3 regions of the Scytonema sp. HK-05 genome follow, and region 2 is predicted to be linked to each of the others. Evidence: predicted binding sites of a transcription regulator. Region 2 holds the regulator's gene; each other region holds the start of a gene.
The links. The regulator HrcA, encoded in region 2, represses chaperone genes, less so after heat shock. The targets are predictions, from matches to a motif close to TTAGCACTCNNGANTCNNGAGTGCTAA.
Positions count from the first base shown of each region.

Region 1: a site for HrcA is predicted at 3,404-3,430, ahead of groES (co-chaperone GroES). Genes of this name have one in related genera too.
Region 3: a site for HrcA is predicted at 2,781-2,807, ahead of groL (chaperonin GroEL). Genes of this name have one in related genera too.

Region 1 covers NZ_CAWMYC010000125.1:71,840-77,409, reverse strand. Annotated here, with positions in the region: gene AACT52_RS27070 (LysR family transcriptional regulator) at 90-980, shown strand; gene AACT52_RS27065 (NIL domain-containing protein) at 1,238-1,546, shown strand; gene AACT52_RS27060 (response regulator transcription factor) at 1,725-2,372, opposite strand; gene AACT52_RS27055 ((2Fe-2S) ferredoxin domain-containing protein) at 2,728-3,186, opposite strand; gene groES (co-chaperone GroES) at 3,448-3,759, shown strand; gene groL (chaperonin GroEL) at 3,847-5,487, shown strand.
Region 2 covers NZ_CAWMYC010000129.1:23,489-29,058, reverse strand. Annotated here, with positions in the region: gene AACT52_RS28615 (hypothetical protein) at 1-319, opposite strand, end outside; gene AACT52_RS28610 (DUF2834 domain-containing protein) at 324-1,004, opposite strand; gene hrcA (heat-inducible transcriptional repressor HrcA) at 1,106-2,197, opposite strand; gene AACT52_RS28600 (rhodanese-like domain-containing protein) at 2,702-3,058, opposite strand; gene AACT52_RS28595 (DUF3352 domain-containing protein) at 3,285-4,979, shown strand; gene cysE (serine O-acetyltransferase) at 5,198-5,570, shown strand, end outside.
Region 3 covers NZ_CAWMYC010000015.1:443-6,012, forward strand. Annotated here, with positions in the region: gene trxA (thioredoxin) at 1-33, opposite strand, end outside; gene fabG (3-oxoacyl-[acyl-carrier-protein] reductase) at 176-940, shown strand; gene AACT52_RS03655 (MraY family glycosyltransferase) at 1,041-2,120, opposite strand; gene groL (chaperonin GroEL) at 2,841-4,505, shown strand; gene AACT52_RS03665 (response regulator) at 4,591-5,229, opposite strand.

The sequences.
Region 1 (5,570 bases), on a different contig from region 2:
AGTATTCTTTAGATACCTTATATCGATAAAATCGATAGATAAAGGTCAAAGGCTTTTGCTTTTATCTAAATGTGGCTTTTCTTACCTAGATGAATGAAGTCAACGACAGTAAGTTAAAAATCTCTCAGTTACGGGCTTTCGTGGCTATTGCCAACCACGGTAACTTCAGTTCGGCTGCTCTAGAATTGGGGCTATCTCAATCAACTGTCAGTCATGCGATCGCCACACTTGAAGAAGAACTGGGAATTGTGTTGCTCTTTCGGGGTCGCTACGGTGCAATTTTGACGCCAATTGGAGAGCAGATGATTCAGGAAGCGCGTCAAGTTTTGCATTTATTAGAGGTGATTCGGGAAAAAGCCAACCAAGAGAAAGGATTACAGACGGGACAGGTTCGCGTTGCTTGTGTAAGGAGCATCGCAACTCACGTACTCCCAAAGGTCATCGCTCGTTTTCGCGAGAAATTGCCAACGATTAGCGTTGTGATGACCGAGTGCGATCGCTATGCAGAGGTAGAACAGGCACTGCGAGAAGGTCAGGCGGATGTTGGCTTCACGTTGCTGCCAAGTAGTACAGAATTTGAGACGTGGGAGCTATTTCGAGATGAATTTGTTGCGCTGCTACCGCCTGGGTCGATTGCTCCTGGTGTGTCACTCAGTTGGGAACAGTTAGCAAAGTATCCAATGATTGTGAATCTTCGTAGTCCTCAACATAACAAAACAGTCAGCGCTCATTTTTTACAATTTGGTCAAACTCTCAAGATTGACTACGAGCTGAGGGAAGATTCGACGATTCTCAGTATGGTCAAGCAAGGATTGGGGGCGACTGTGATGGCTCGACTTGCGGCTGAACCCATTTTAGAAGAGATAGAAGTGAGGAGTTTGCCAGTACCGCTAGAGCGAGTGATTGGGGTAGCGATTCTGGCAGACGCTTTATTGCCAAGAGCAGTTTTTGCTTTTCTGGACATCCTCAAAGTTGGTTAATGTATTCGCCATATTTCCGCTTCTGTTCCAAGTTTCACCTTGCTGCAGCGCGGTTGTTCTGCGTTTTGGAACCTGCTTATGTAAAATCTTAGTAATACCCTATATTCCGACCGATAAACAGGTGATTAATACCAGAAGGAATTTGGGGGGTCATGACAGTAGACCCATTTGAGAAGATTAGTGTCAAGATTTTTGTGGCGGGAGAAAAAAATGTGTAACATAAAACCCGCATCAAACCATTTGAAAGGAAAGCTATTATGGCAATTCCAAGGAAACAGGGTAAATCTACTATCGATTTTCGAGACAACCGACGCACCACAACTCGTATTACAGTTCGTATTCCCAAGGAGTGGCACGAACAACCAGTCATTTCACGGCTCATTTCCTATTGCGGCATCACAGTCGATATGGCTGCAGCCCAGCTCAATGGTCATGTGCCGCAACAAGGCTGTTTTGATTTGGAACTACGAGGAACTGTTTTCCAGATTGCCAGTGCCTTAACGTACCTGAATGAACTGAATTTAGAAATTTCGCACCGATTCATTACTGGAGAAGACGGTTGGTAAATAAGTCCTGACAAATGAGTAAGAGTGCTGAGTTAGCCAGCTACTCAGCACTCGGCAACAGCAGTCGCACCCCATTTGCACGCTTCTCGGGGGGATGCCCAAGGGCGCAGTGGCTCCTCATCTAGTAGGAACCAAAGCAGGCGAAAAGCTCGTCAGTACTCAGGAGTGTGCACTGTACTTATGCCATTTGATTTTCAATTGCCCACCGTGCTAGTTCAGTGCGATTGTGGAGATTGGTTTTGCCCAACATATTCGACACATGGCTTTCAACGGTGCGTTGGCTGACATTTAATTCTTCAGCTATTTCGCGATTAGCTAAACCCCGAGCCACAAATTGCACGACTTTGAGTTCCGTTGGGGTTAACTGCACATCGAAGGGAACTTGGATGCGGGAACCGTTTTCTCCTCCTTTTGCTTGATGTTCTTTCCAGCGAATGGTCTGCTTCAGAGAAGATTCTACTTGTGCTACCAATTCTTCTGGCTCAAAAGGCTTGACCATGTACACATCAGCACCTTTATTCAGACCTTTAACTCGGTCTGCGCTTTGTCCCTTCGCTGAAAGGAATAGAACGGGAATCCAGCTGGTGCGTTCGGTTTGCCGGACTTGTTCTACAAAAGTATACCCGTCCATTTCCGGCATCATCACATCGCAAATGATCATGTCTGGAATATCCTGCTCTAAAACTTCCAGTGCTTCTCGACCATTTTCGGCGGTGGTGACATCATAACCCCGGAATTCCAAATAATCCTTCACCAGCAAGATGAGGTTAGGGTCATCATCAATAAGTAGAAGTCGTTTGTGATCTTTCATGCTGGGTTCTTTCATAGCAGTGGCACTTATCGCGCTTGATCCATCAAGGTCTTGAATCGTCATCCTCTCTGGTGGATTAAGGAGGTGTGGTGCTTTTTCTCACTTAACTTGCCCTTGTTACATCAAGTCCCAAAAGTGGATATCACCTTCAAGAAATTCTGTACTAACGGCAAAACTCCAGTAAGGATACGTAGAGCAGTAGTATTCATAATGCGTTATTATATATCGCTTTGAAAGTTGCGGGTTAAAAAACACTGATAAAATAATAATTATTCAGGTTAACAAGTAAATGTTGGTCTCAAGATGTTCCCAAATTACAATTAACCCGCACTTTCATTTGTTTACTACTGTGCCATATCCTTGTTGGATGTTAAGCTTCTATAAGCTTTTCACGACAAACTTGGGAACTTTCTGGCAAAGGATGGGTTAAAAATGCATATTCTTCTACCACATTGTTGCCTAATAAGTGTTCTCGTATAATCCGAACAATTACTTCCGGGGTTGTTGGGCGATACCGCACAGCATCCGGGTAATCCTCTATTATCAGTCTAGAACAACAAACTTGCAAGCAGTTAGCTTTATTTCTAAAGAGGCAACTAGAATTGCTATCTTGTGGTAGGCGAAGATTGAGCTGTTTGAGGCGCTTTTTCAAGTATTTCCAAAATGGCAAACGAGTTTGTTTTGAGAAGCATTTAGAAACTGTCTGGACAGTACAGATGAAAAGGTCCGTTTGAATTTTTGACAGTCCTAAAGTTTCTAGAGAAATACTTAGGGCTTTCTTCGCTGGTCGTGTCGTGGTCTGTGGTAGCTGAAGGCAGGACTGGTTCACTGTAGTGTTACTCAATTCGCGGCTCCCTGATTACTGTTCTATATCAATATCCCAGCTTTGCAAACAAAGTTGCCCATATATCAATATTCGTCCTTTACGGAATAAAACCTGAAAGCTAGGAAAAGTTGAGTATTTATACTTAAGTAGGATAGCACGAGTAAAGTTCGGGAACCCGTACAAAAGAAAATGTTGCCATTGCACGCTAGGTTTCGCTAAATTAGCACTCAGGAGTCGAGAGTGCTAACAAGGTGAGAAATTGGTATGGCAGCTGTATCTCTAAGCGTTTCTACAGTTAAACCTCTGGGCGATCGCGTCTTCGTCAAAGTAAGCGCCGCTGAAGAAAAGACCGCAGGTGGTCTGTATTTGCCCGACAACGCAAAAGAAAAGCCCCAAGTGGGCGAGGTTGTCGCTGTGGGTGATGGCAAGTTCAAAGATGACGGTAGTCGTCAGCCACTGGATGTCAAAGTGGGAGAAAAAGTTCTCTACTCGAAGTACGCTGGTACCGACATCAAACTTGGAACCGACGAATACGTCCTGCTCTCAGAAAAAGACATTCTAGCAATCGTTTCATAGTCATGAGTCCTTTGTCATGAATTATTGGCAAAGGGCAAAGGACAACTTACAAATTCGTACTGTTCTTTTCAAAATTCTTTGACAATTATGGCAAAGCGCATTATCTACAACGAAAACGCACGTCGTGCCCTAGAGAAAGGCATGGATATTCTGGCTGAGGCTGTTGCTGTGACCCTCGGTCCCAAAGGTCGGAACGTAGTGCTAGAGAAAAAGTTTGGCGCACCACAAATCGTTAATGACGGTGTGACCATTGCTAAAGAAATTGAATTGGAAGACCACGTCGAAAACACTGGCGTTGCTCTGATCCGTCAAGCGGCTTCCAAAACCAACGATGCTGCAGGTGATGGCACCACAACTGCGACCGTTTTGGCTCATGCAATCGTAAAAGAAGGCTTGCGGAACGTTGCAGCAGGTGCGAATGCCATTTTGCTAAAGCGTGGTATTGATAAGGGTACCAACTTCTTAGTAGAAAAAATCAAAGAACACGCTCGTCCTGTAGAAGATTCCAAAGCGATCGCACAAGTTGGTTCAATCTCTGCTGGTAACGACGAAGAAGTCGGTCAGATGATTGCCGAAGCAATGGATAAGGTGGGCAAAGAAGGCGTGATTTCCTTGGAAGAAGGGAAGTCCATGACCACCGAATTGGAAATCACCGAAGGGATGCGCTTTGACAAAGGCTACATCTCTCCCTATTTTGCAACTGATCCCGAGCGGATGGAAGCAGTTTTCGATGAACCTTTCATCCTGCTGACCGATAAGAAAATCGCTCTGGTACAAGACCTCGTACCCGTCCTTGAGCAAGTTGCACGTGCTGGTCGTCCTTTGGTGATTATCGCCGAAGATATCGAGAAAGAAGCTTTGGCAACCCTGGTCGTCAACCGCCTACGCGGTGTGCTGAACGTGGCTGCTGTCAAGGCTCCTGGTTTTGGCGATCGCCGCAAAGCATTGCTGGAAGACATCGGTATCCTCACTGGTGGTCAAGTGATCACCGAAGATGCTGGTTTGAAGCTGGAAAGCACCAAGCTGGATGCGCTAGGTAAGGCTCGCCGCATCACGATCACCAAAGATAACACCACCATTGTTGCCGAAGGTAACGAAGCTGCTGTTAAGGCTCGTGTTGAGCAAATTCGTCGTCAAATCGATGAAACCGAATCTTCCTACGACAAAGAGAAGCTGCAAGAGCGTCTGGCTAAGCTAGCTGGTGGTGTGGCTGTCGTTAAGGTAGGCGCGGCGACCGAAACGGAAATGAAGGACAAGAAGCTGCGCTTGGAAGACGCCATCAACGCAACCAAGGCTGCTGTGGAAGAAGGTATCGTTCCTGGCGGTGGTACAACTCTGGCTCACCTCGCTCCTGGGCTAGAAGAGTGGGCAAATAGCAATCTCAAAGGTGAAGAGTTGACTGGTGCGTTGATTGTCTCTCGCGCCTTGGCTGCTCCTCTCAAGAGAATTGCTGAAAACGCTGGTCAGAATGGCGCTGTCATTGCTGAGCGCGTGAAGGAAAAAGAATTCAACATTGGCTACGATGCTGCCAAGAACGAGTTCGTTGATCTCTTTGAGGCTGGTATTGTTGACCCAGCTAAAGTGACACGTTCTGCTCTGCAAAACGCTGCATCTATCGCTGGTATGGTCTTGACCACCGAGTGTATCGTGGTTGACAAGCCTGAGCCAAAGGATAACGCTCCTGCTGGTGCTGGCGCTGGTATGGGCGGCGGCGACTTCGATTACTAAGATTTTTGTAGGGTGGGTTTTGCCCACCTTTGATAAAACAGCTGCTTCCTTTGTGGAGGCGGCTGTTTTTTTGTTTGAAACGA
Region 2 (5,570 bases):
AAAATTGTTGATTCGGTTCTCTCAAAGCCAAATAAGGTATAAGACCAAGCGTACCTGAAGCAATGGACGCTATTGCAAAGGGATAGAAAGGTATCCACTGCATCCTGCCATCAAAGAACAAAACACCACTGTAAATGAGCAGCCAGATGCCAACAAGCGAGAATAAGGAGAGGATAACTGGATTTACATTTGCCCAGTTCAAAGTGAAGATATTTTTTAGCAGTGTGAGAGTTTCCTCTAAGTGCAGTGGAGGAGCCAAAAATAATAGATACGCTATAAATCCAACCCACAATAACCAAAGAGCAATTTTTCTATTCATAATCTTAATTTCCTGCTGGTTGTTGCTGACTCGATATCATCTGTTTACCCGCTTCTTTTAAAGGGAGACGCATACATAAATACATCAAGGGACCAAATAGCGGTATTAATGAGATCAACCAGAACAACTGAGGATTATTCATATCCCGCCGCGCCATATCATCTCCTAACAAAGCTGGAAACAATAGGCAAAGCAGGCAAAAATCTAAGCTCATCACATGAATAAAGCGGCTTGTTTGCCACTGGTGAACAAAATCTCCCCAATCTCCTTGCCCTATACCATAGGCGACTAGGATAGCCGTTCCGACAGCCAGGGCAATACCTGTCAGGCGAGAATCTAGTATCGCTAAAAAAGCATTCTTTCTACCAGGGAACTTTGGATTTGGTTCCCGTAAGGCTAAGTAAGGCAGTAGGGTAAACGCCCCAACGCCAAAAGAAGCTGAAGCAAACAGCCAAGCAGGAATTTTTTGCCCTCTACCATCAATAAATATGAGGCAGCTGTAAATCATAGGCCAGATGCCCATAATGTTGAAGAGTGCCACGACTAAGGGGTTAATTCCTTGCCAATGACCAGTGGAAAGATTTTTAATCAAGTCGAATGTATCGGGCTGATTGGGAGGCGCAAAGAAAAAGGCATAGGCAATAAATCCTAGCCACAGCGCCCCAAAGGCAATTTTTCTTACCATGATTTAAGCTAGTTTTAACCAATCCTGAATTGTACTGCCACAAGTCGCGCTGTTTATATGCTTTTTATCGGTTTGAGAGCGCCCAAATTCACAAATCCCTACTAGGGATTGAAATAACTGAAAGCTTCCGATAGATAATCAGCAGCAGCAGCCACCACTGCGATCGCACCTTCATAATCTAGGCGCGTTGGTCCCAAAACTCCCACGCTACCTACTGCTACGGAACCCCGGCGATAGGTGGAAGAAATCAACGAGCAAGTGCGTATAGGTTCTAGAGGGTTTTCTGAGCCAATACGAACGGTAACTCGTGGTTTTCCCACTTCCTCAGTCTCCGGCTGCTGTTCAAATATTAATCGCCACAGTTGGTCTTGTTCTTCTTCCAACAGGTGGATGAGCATTTGCACTTGCTGTAATTCCGAAAACTCTGGCTGGCGCAAAACCTCAGCAACACCGCGAACCATAATTTGTGTTGCAGATGGAGCCAGAGTGCGATGGGCAAACTCTGCAATCGATTTTTTCAATAATTCGCCATATATTTGAAACTCCCGGTCTAATTGGCTCCATTTCAGGCTGGCTAATTCAGTTATGCTTCGTCCCCGCAGGTGGCTATTCAAAAAGTTAGAGACAATCTGTAACTCGCGGTCGATGACCTCTGCATCTGGTTGTGTATCCTCCGAGGCTTGCGGTAAATCCATCAATGCTGAATGTGTCTCATATCCATCCGTCACCACAATCAGCATCACCCGTCCCGTTTCTATTTGCACCAGTTGTAAATGTCTCAACACTGCTGTCGCGGTTTGCGGCATGGTAATCAAGGTAATGCAACCACTTAGGGTTGCTAGGATATGCGCGGCTCCTTGCAGTAGAGCTTCCAAACTCCAATCTTCCCACTTGAGCCGCTTTTGCAGTGACAGTTCTACCTCTCGTGCTAAAGTTTCAGAAGGTGTAATGAGCTGGTCAACATAAATGCGGTAGCCAGAGTCAGAAGGTACGCGTCCAGCAGAGGTGTGAGGTTGGTACAGTAACCCAGCTTTTTCCAACACGCCCATGACATTGCGGATTGTTGCTGAACTCACACCAAGGTTGTACTCATCAACAAGAGTTTTAGAACCAACAGGTTCTGCTGTGGCTATATAATGACGTATCGTTGCGGAAAGTATATGCTGTTGACGATTTGTTAGGTGGACTTGCATAAGCTATTTTGCACTGAAGCCGAGTTTTAAGTAAAGTTTGAAAAAATTTATGGAGACAACTCCAAAAAAGATTAATAATAGTAAAGTCAAGATAGCAAACTGTTGCCTTCTACAGGAATAAGTAAAAAGAAGTAAGTTAACAGTAAAGATTCAGTACTGCCAAGAGAAAAAAGTTTCCTTAACTACAGCATAACTCTGCTGGAAATGCTTTTGCATTTTAAGTAAAATAGCCCCCTACTTATGCATACTTCCATAAGCTTCTTGAAATCGCTGTATTTCAAGTTACTAATTTCCTGATAGCTATTAATACTTAAAGCTATCCTAGCTTGTACTAAGGGATGTGCATTAAATAAAAAAGCAGAATTCAGAATCTCTGTAGGGGCACGGCACTGCCGTACCTCTACCCAAAAATTGGAAATTAATGAATTTGTGTTCCTAAGGATAGCAAAGGCAATTTGGAATCGTTAGTCTCTGACATCATGTCGAAGAAGTGCAAAACAGGAGCTAATACTGGGGAATTGAAGGATCAACCAACGTTGAGTAGGCATCAATTCCGCCCGCAATGTTTTTCACATTTGTAAACCCTTGAACGATTAACCACTGACACATCTGGGCAGAACGAATGCCATGATGGCACAGTACAAGCGTTTCAGCCTCAGGATTTAATCGGGTGTTGACTTGATCTGCCCAATCAGGAAACTGACTCAAGGGAAGATTGACAAAGCCGTCAATGTGGGCAATGCTCACTTCTTGTGGTTCGCGCACGTCTACTAGCTGAAGTGAATCTTTTGAAGATAAGCGTTGCGCTAGTTCCTCTACGCTAATTTGGGTGATCAATGGTTGTGAAGGTTTACCTGCCATGAAGTTTTAATAAAAATTCTATACTACTTATGTTGGCAGAAATCTTCGTTCTTTGGGGTTGATAGGTGTATCAATCCCTTGATAGAGGTAGGAGATAACCTCATTTTTGATAGGTTTGTGCCGAAGTTTCAGTACTAAACTAATTTTTAGTAACAGAACTGCCTTCGATATTTCTAATGGTGGTTGATTATTTGTGTTTGCGCCCCTAGTAGTATGTGTAAAAATTATGACACAACGCTCCTTCTTCAGAGTTCTAGCAGCGGGTACCATTATGCTGCTGTTGATTGGTATCACTGGTTGTAACGGGTTTTATGCCAAAACTCCGCTGACTCGCACCTCTACTGAACAGTCAAATGCTGCCATATTCGTGTCGAAACAAGCACCAGTGATGGTGTCAATGCTAGTGAATCCAGAACGCTTGCAGGCGTTTGACGGTGATGGGGAACTCTCAAAATTAAAAACAAATTTACTGGCTAATACGGGTATAGATTACCAAGAGGATATTAAACCTTGGCTAGGAAACGAAATCACACTGGCTGTCACCACCTTAGACATTGACCGTGACTCTGACAACGGGCAACAGCCAGGGTATCTCATGGCAGTTGCAACTACTCAACCAGAGAAAAGCCGCGAATTTGTAGAGGTGTTGTTTTCCAAACGGGCATTGGCTGGGGCAAATTTAGCAACTGAACAGTACGAAGGCGTGAAGCTGATCTATGACAATCAAATCCCTGCAACCGAAGCTACTCCTGTTGAGAAGGAAAAAGTCAAAAACCAAAATCCTCTTGCTGGTGCAGCTGTAGGCAATAGCTTTGTCTTGTTTGCCAACGATCCAAAAGTGCTGCGAGAGGCTATTAATAACGTACAGGCAACCGATCTCAATTTGAGGAGTTCCAGTAAATACCAACAAGCCACGAAACAACTGCCCAAAGAAGCACTGGCTGTTGCTTTTCTGAATCTCCCCACAGTCGCAAAATGGCAAGGGTTAAAACCCGAGGCTCGAATTTATGACAACCAAATTATTTCTTTGGTATCCAACTCCAAAGGATTGCTAGCTGAAACTGCTTTCCTGGCAAAGGAAGAAACTTCACCTCCATCTGCACAACTCTCTAAACCTGTGGGTGCATTGGAGTATATCCCTGCTGCAGCAAGTTTGGCCGTTGCGGGGTCGAATTTGAACGGTTTGGGTGACAGTGATTTAGCCCAACTCTGGCAACAAGTGACAGCCGTCCTATCTGCTTCCCCAGAAGATGTTATTTCTAGATTATTACCACCTTTGGCAGATGTACAAAAACAATGGGGCATCAGATGGAAAGAGGATATTTTCAACTGGGTGCAAGGAGAATACGCCATAGGATTGTTACCTCGTAAAGAACAAACAACTCCTGATTGGATTTTTGTGGTCCAAAAATCTGACGCTACACCAGCAGGAATTTCCCATTTGGATGAACTCGCCTCATCAAAAGGGCTTTCCCTGAATTCCTTCAGCCTAAACGAACAAAAAATCTCCACTTGGACACAGTTAAGCGCTGCTGTGAATAAATCTCATGAAGCAAAAGAGCGAGAATCATTCGCAATCCAAGCAAAGGTTCTAGGGGCGCGTGCTGATCTGGGAAATTACGAGATTTTCGCATCCTCTGTTGAAGCAATTGATCAAGCTTTGACAGCCAAAAATAACTCCTTGATCAACAGTCGCAATTTCCAAGACAGCGTCGCTGCTATTCCTCAACCCAATCAAGGCTACGTGTATCTCGACTGGACAAAGAGTCAGGAGATTTTAGAGCGTCAACTACCAATTCTTAAGTTTGTGTTCGTCTTGGGTAAGCCGTTTTTTAAAGATTTGCGATCGCTCACACTTAGTAGTTATGGGAGCGACACGCGATTACTCAAAGGCGGCGTGTTTTTCCAATTCAATAGCTAGTTCAATTCCGAAATTGCCACAAACAAAGCTGTAGTTGTTCATGGTACAGGGAGTACAGAGGGTGCAGGGCAAGAAGTTTCCTCTTCTTCCCCTGCTTTCTTGTCATCCTGTCGCTTGAAACCCAAAAGAAAAAAGCTTGGGATTTTGAACAATTATGCATGGACATAGGACGTTAATATAGAGTTTGACTAGATTGGCAAAACTAGGGTAATAGAAGCGTGCTATCTACACTCATTACTGACTTCCGCATCATCTTTGAACGCGATCCAGCTGCTCGTAACTGGTTGGAAGTATTGTTTTGCTACCCCGGTTTGCAAGCTCTACTCTTACACAGGTTAGCTCATTGGCTGTATAGCATTCGTATTCCCTTTATCCCCCGCCTGATTTCCCACATCGCTCGATTTTTGACCGGAATTGAAATCCATCCTGGTGCAGTGATTGGACATGGTGTTTTTATTGACCACGGGATGGGTGTGGTGATTGGGGAAACGGCGATTGTCGGAGACTATAGCCTGATTTATCAAGGTGTCACCCTCGGCGGTACAGGTAAAGAATGCGGTAAGCGCCATCCTACCTTGGGGGAAAATGTTG
Region 3 (5,570 bases), on a different contig from region 2:
TTCAAAGCTGTTGAATTGTTTTTTCGTACTCATGTGATACGCACCAGTTTTGTATTGTTTGTTTTCAATAGTAGTTCCCAAGAGCATTTATCTGTGTCATCTCCTAGATTGTTTTTATTGTTGGCGCACAATCACCCTATGATCATTAGCGCAATGACACTAAAGAGGAATATTCATGGAACTATTGCCAGAAGATTTGCAGAGTTTGCGCGGACAGGTTGCTATTGTCACGGGTGCTTCAAGGGGAATTGGGCGAGCGATCGCACTAGAATTAGCCAAACTGGGAGCAAACGTAGTTGTCAATTATGCCAGTTCTAGCAATGCAGCCGAAGAGGTCGTTGATACAATTACAAAAGCCGGAGGAAGTGCGATCGCACTCCAAGCTGACGTTTCTCAAGCTGACCAGGTAGAAGCGCTAATTAACACAGCGATGGAAAAGTTGAATCGTGTCGATATCCTGGTCAACAACGCAGGTATCACCCGCGACACGCTGCTTTTGCGAATGAAACCAGAAGACTGGCAAGCCGTGATTGACCTCAATCTTACTGGTGTCTTTTTATGCACTCGTGCTGTGAGTAAAATTATGCTCAAGCAACGTTCGGGACGGATTATCAACATTACCTCCGTTGCCGGACAAATGGGCAACCCCGGACAAGCCAACTACAGCGCCGCTAAAGCAGGTGTCATCGGCTTCACCAAAACTATTGCCAAAGAATTTGCCTCTCGTGGCATCACCGTTAATGCAGTCGCTCCTGGTTTCATCGCCACTGACATGACAAGCAATATCAAAGCTGAAGATATTCTTAAGTATATCCCTCTTGGTCGCTACGGTCAACCAGAAGAAGTCGCTGGGATGGTGCGCTTCCTCGCCGCTGACGCTGCTGCTGCTTACATTACCGGACAAGTCTTTAACGTTGATGGCGGAATGGTGATGGCATAGCCAAAGAGTAGGGGAAGTAGAGGAAGAAAATACTTCCTCATCCCCACGGCAGTTGCTACAACGGGGGGAACCCCCGCAACGCACTGCCTCCTCATCTTCCTCAGGCTGCTCGTATCCTTTGCAAAACAATGAAGCCCAAAAAGCAGATGATCCCTATGGTAGTGATAAGCATCTGTATCAAGGTCATGTTTTGTAGTCTCATCGCCAGCAAGTTACAAATCAAGGTAATTGACCAAAGAGTCAGCGCGGCGTGGCGTTGAGAGAAGCCCCAAGCTAGTAAGCGGTGGTGCAGGTGGTCTTTCCCAGGGGTGCTGAGAGGATTTTTGCCCGCCATAAGCCGCCGAACAAACACTTGAGTCGTGTCGAGTACTGGTAACAGCAAAAACAGAACCGGTGCCACTAAAGAGACAGCGGTGGGTGCTTGGAGGTTACCTAAAATACTCGTAGCAGCTAGCACATAACCGAAAAAGTAGGCTCCGGCATCACCCATAATGATGCGCGAAGGGTGGAAGTTGTGGCGCAAGAAGCCCAACGCCGCACCAGCCAAAGCTGCTAGAACTAACGTTGCTGCCGCACGATTAGGAACTTGAGCGGAAACAGCTAACAAGCTCATGGCGGTGATAAAGCTGACTCCTCCCGCCAAACCGTCCATACCATCCATTAAGTTGACAGCATTAGTAATTCCTACTACCCACAATACTGTTAGTAATACTGATAATGTAGAGTCGATGGGAGTACCAAAAGAAACTTCAATAGTGATACGATTAGCAACCAGCAACAGAGCCGTGAGAACCTGAATTAACAATCGAACCAGAGGGGGTAAACCAAATTGGTCGTCGATAAAGCCCACAAGAACTAGTATCGAACCCCCTAGAAGAATCGTCTGTACTTCAGCCAGTACCCTTTCGAGTTCGATAGGTCGTAAGAGACTAGCTAGTACCACTGCGGCAATCACTCCTGCATAAATAGCCAGACCCCCTGCATTAGGCAAAGGTTCTCGGTTGAGACGTCGCGCGTTAGGTTGGTCAGCCCAACCAACACGCAAGGCAAATTTGCGGACTGCCGGAATCAAACGCCAAGTTACACTACAAGCCAAAAGGAACGTAAATACTACTGCCAACCAGCCGGAACCGCTAGGGTCAGCAATACCGAGGGACCGAAGGGAGCTGTATATGTTCATCTCCCGATTTAACTATGATTGCCAATGTGCATAAGCATCAACTGTATATTAATCATTTTTTTTCTAACTATTTGTAACCTTATAAAAAGTTGCTTCTAATATAGAGTCATTCCGGAGGAAACGGTATCGAGGGTAGGGGGAAAGGCAGCCTTCATACCTGTCAACAATCACGCTCAAACACCCAATTTACCGTCGTTTTAGATCCCCCAACCCCCGAACCCTTGGGGGCTAAAATTTTATTTCCCCCGAAAACCGGGCAGATTAAGGAGAGCGAAAAATCCTCAAATGCTTGTGAGTAAAGGTTTTTGGCTGAAGTTGACACCAATGGGCAGCCTTGCGCCGTTAGGGGAATAGGGTATAGGGTAAAGGAATTATTTTTTCATTTTGTACTTGGAATTTTGAATTGTCACCCTACACCCCAAACCTTAAAATCATCTCTTAGAATCCAAGTTGGTATTAAAGGACTGGGGATTGGGGATTAGGGATTGGGAATCCTTGTTTGCTTTTCATCAAATTATGTCCGGGGTAACAAAGCCCAGACCTAAGGCTTGGAAATTTTTCCCAGTCGCAAGTCGCCAGTCCCCAATCCCAGAGCGGCTTTCCTCCCCCACCAACGAGTACGTATGATGGGGGAGGAACGCCGCTTTTGTGTTGAAGTCATTAGCACTCAGCGGTCAAGAGTGCTAAATTGTCTATTGGAAGCGCTAGAGAACACCAAACATGGCAAAAATTGTTTCATTTAATGAAGATTCGCGCCGAGCGTTAGAACGAGGCATTAATGCTCTTGCTGATGCCGTGAAAATTACCTTGGGACCAAAAGGTCGCAATGTTCTGTTAGAGAAAAAATTTGGTGCCCCCCAAATTGTCAACGATGGTATCACCGTAGCCAAAGAAATTGAACTAGAAGACCCTTTAGAAAACACTGGCGCAAAACTCGTCCAGGAAGTGGCGTCAAAAACCAAAGATGTGGCTGGAGATGGCACCACCACTGCGACTGTGTTGGCGCAGGCGTTGATCAAAGAAGGTTTGAAGAATGTCGCCGCAGGTACTAACCCCATTGCCCTGAAGCGGGGAATCGACAAAACCGTCGAGGCGCTGGTGCAGGAAATTGCAGCAGTAGCCAAGCCAGTAGAAGGTGCGGCGATCGCCCAAGTTGCCACCGTCAGCGCGGGTAACGACGAAGAAGTCGGCAGAATGCTGGCTGAGGCGATGGACAAAGTCACCAAAGACGGTGTGATCACCGTTGAAGAATCCAAGTCTCTAACAACGGATTTAGAAGTTGTTGAGGGGATGCAGATCGACAGGGGTTACATCTCCCCCTACTTCATCACCAACAACGAACGCTTGACTGTGGAATTTGAAAATGCCCGCATCCTGATTACCGACAAGAAAATCAGCAGCATCCAAGATTTAATTCCAGTTTTGGAAAAAGTTGCCCGTTCGGGTCAACCGTTGCTGGTTATCGCCGAAGATGTGGAAGGGGAAGCTTTAGCAACTTTGGTGGTGAACAAAGCGCGAGGAGTGCTGAATGTCGCCGCTATTAAAGCGCCTGGGTTTGGCGATCGCCGCAAAGCATTGTTGCAAGACATTGCCATTCTCACCAACGGACAGCTGATTTCCGAAGAAATTGGTTTAAGCTTGGATACCGCTTCTTTGGAAACCCTGGGAACTGCCCGGAAAATCACGATTGACAAAGAAAATACCACCATCGTCGCTGCTGGTGACAACACAAAAGCAGACGTGGAAAAGCGAATTGGTCAAATTCGCAGACAACTTGAAGAAACAGATTCAGAATACGATAGAGAAAAACTGCAAGAACGCATCGCCAAGCTGGCTGGTGGAGTTGCAGTGATTAAAGTGGGTGCGGCGACAGAAACCGAACTCAAAGACCGCAAACTGCGGATTGAAGACGCCCTCAACGCTACCAAAGCGGCTGTGGAAGAAGGTATCGTTCCTGGTGGTGGAACAACCTTGATTCACTTGTCCAAAAAGGTGCAAGAGGTGAAAAAGACCCTTAACGCCGAAGAACAGATTGGCGCTGATATTGTAGCACGAGCGCTCGAAGCCCCATTGCGTCAAATCGCAGACAATGCTGGTGCTGAAGGTTCTGTAATTGTCGCCAGAGTGCGGGAGAGTGATTTCAACGTTGGCTACAACGCTGCTACTGGCGAATTCGAGGACTTGATTGCTGCTGGAATCATCGATCCAGCAAAAGTCGTGCGTTCAGCTTTGCAAAACGCTGCTTCTATTGCTGGAATGGTTTTAACCACCGAAGCGATCGTGGTTGAAAAACCAGAGAAGAAACCCGCCGGCGGTGCGCCTGACATGGGCGGCATGGGCGGTATGGGCGGCATGGGCGGCATGGGCGGCATGGGCATGATGTAGTACCCGTTTGCCATTGTTTGCCATTTTGTAGATACGCATTGTAGAGACGCCCCATGGCGCGTCTCTACATATCAGGAAAATCTCACTAAATTGCCAAATTTTCCTTCGCCCACAAAGCCGCTTGAGTGCGATCGCGTAACCCCAACCGTCCCAAAATTTGCGTCACGTAGTTTTTCACCGTCCCTTCAGTCAGATGCAGCGTTTGGGAAATTTCCCGATTATTTTTACCTTCAGCAATCAGAGTCAATACTTCTAATTCCCGTTCACTCAAACGTTGCTGTGGGGTATTTGGCTTCACAGCACCCGGAGGACGCAACTGAGCAAAAACTTTCGGTGCGATCGTCGGACCAAGTTGACAATGTCCTTGATCGAGAGTGCGAATTGCCGTTGCGAGTTGTGCTGAAGGTGTACTTTTGAGAAGATAGCCGAGTGCGCCTGCTTGTAGCGATTGCCAGATATACTCGTCTTCGTCAAAGGTAGTTAGCACAAGAATTCTAATCCAAGGAAAGGATTTATGAATTTCACGAGTTGCTACAACACCGTCACACACAGGCATTCGCACATCCATGAGAATGACATCTGGTTGTAGGGTTTGGGTAAGAGCGATCGCTTCTTTTCCATGACTCGCTTGTCCAACAATTTCCAAGTCCTCTTCTAACGCGAGCAAGGAGGCTAATCCTTGGCGAAAGAGTGGTTGGTCATCTACAAGCAATAATCGAATCATCTTAAGCAACTTTAGATTTTGATTTTGAATTTACTTGGCACGCTCGTTGTCGCGACACAGATGACATTGTGTAAGCGATTGTAACTTGGTAAGCAATTTTTCCATATATGTGGCAAACTTAACTTTACATACATCTTAATAATTCGTAGTCTTATAATAAGCACCATAATAGTCTGACTCACAAACTTATAACTTACTACAGTGATGTCCAGTATGACTCCGTTACTTAACTATATGGTTGTATCGTAAACTTAAACATTACGCGCAATCATCCGCTAGGATTGCAAGTCTGATTGCCTACTCTAGCGGTCTATGTCATTAATTTTGATTGGTTCGTAGTG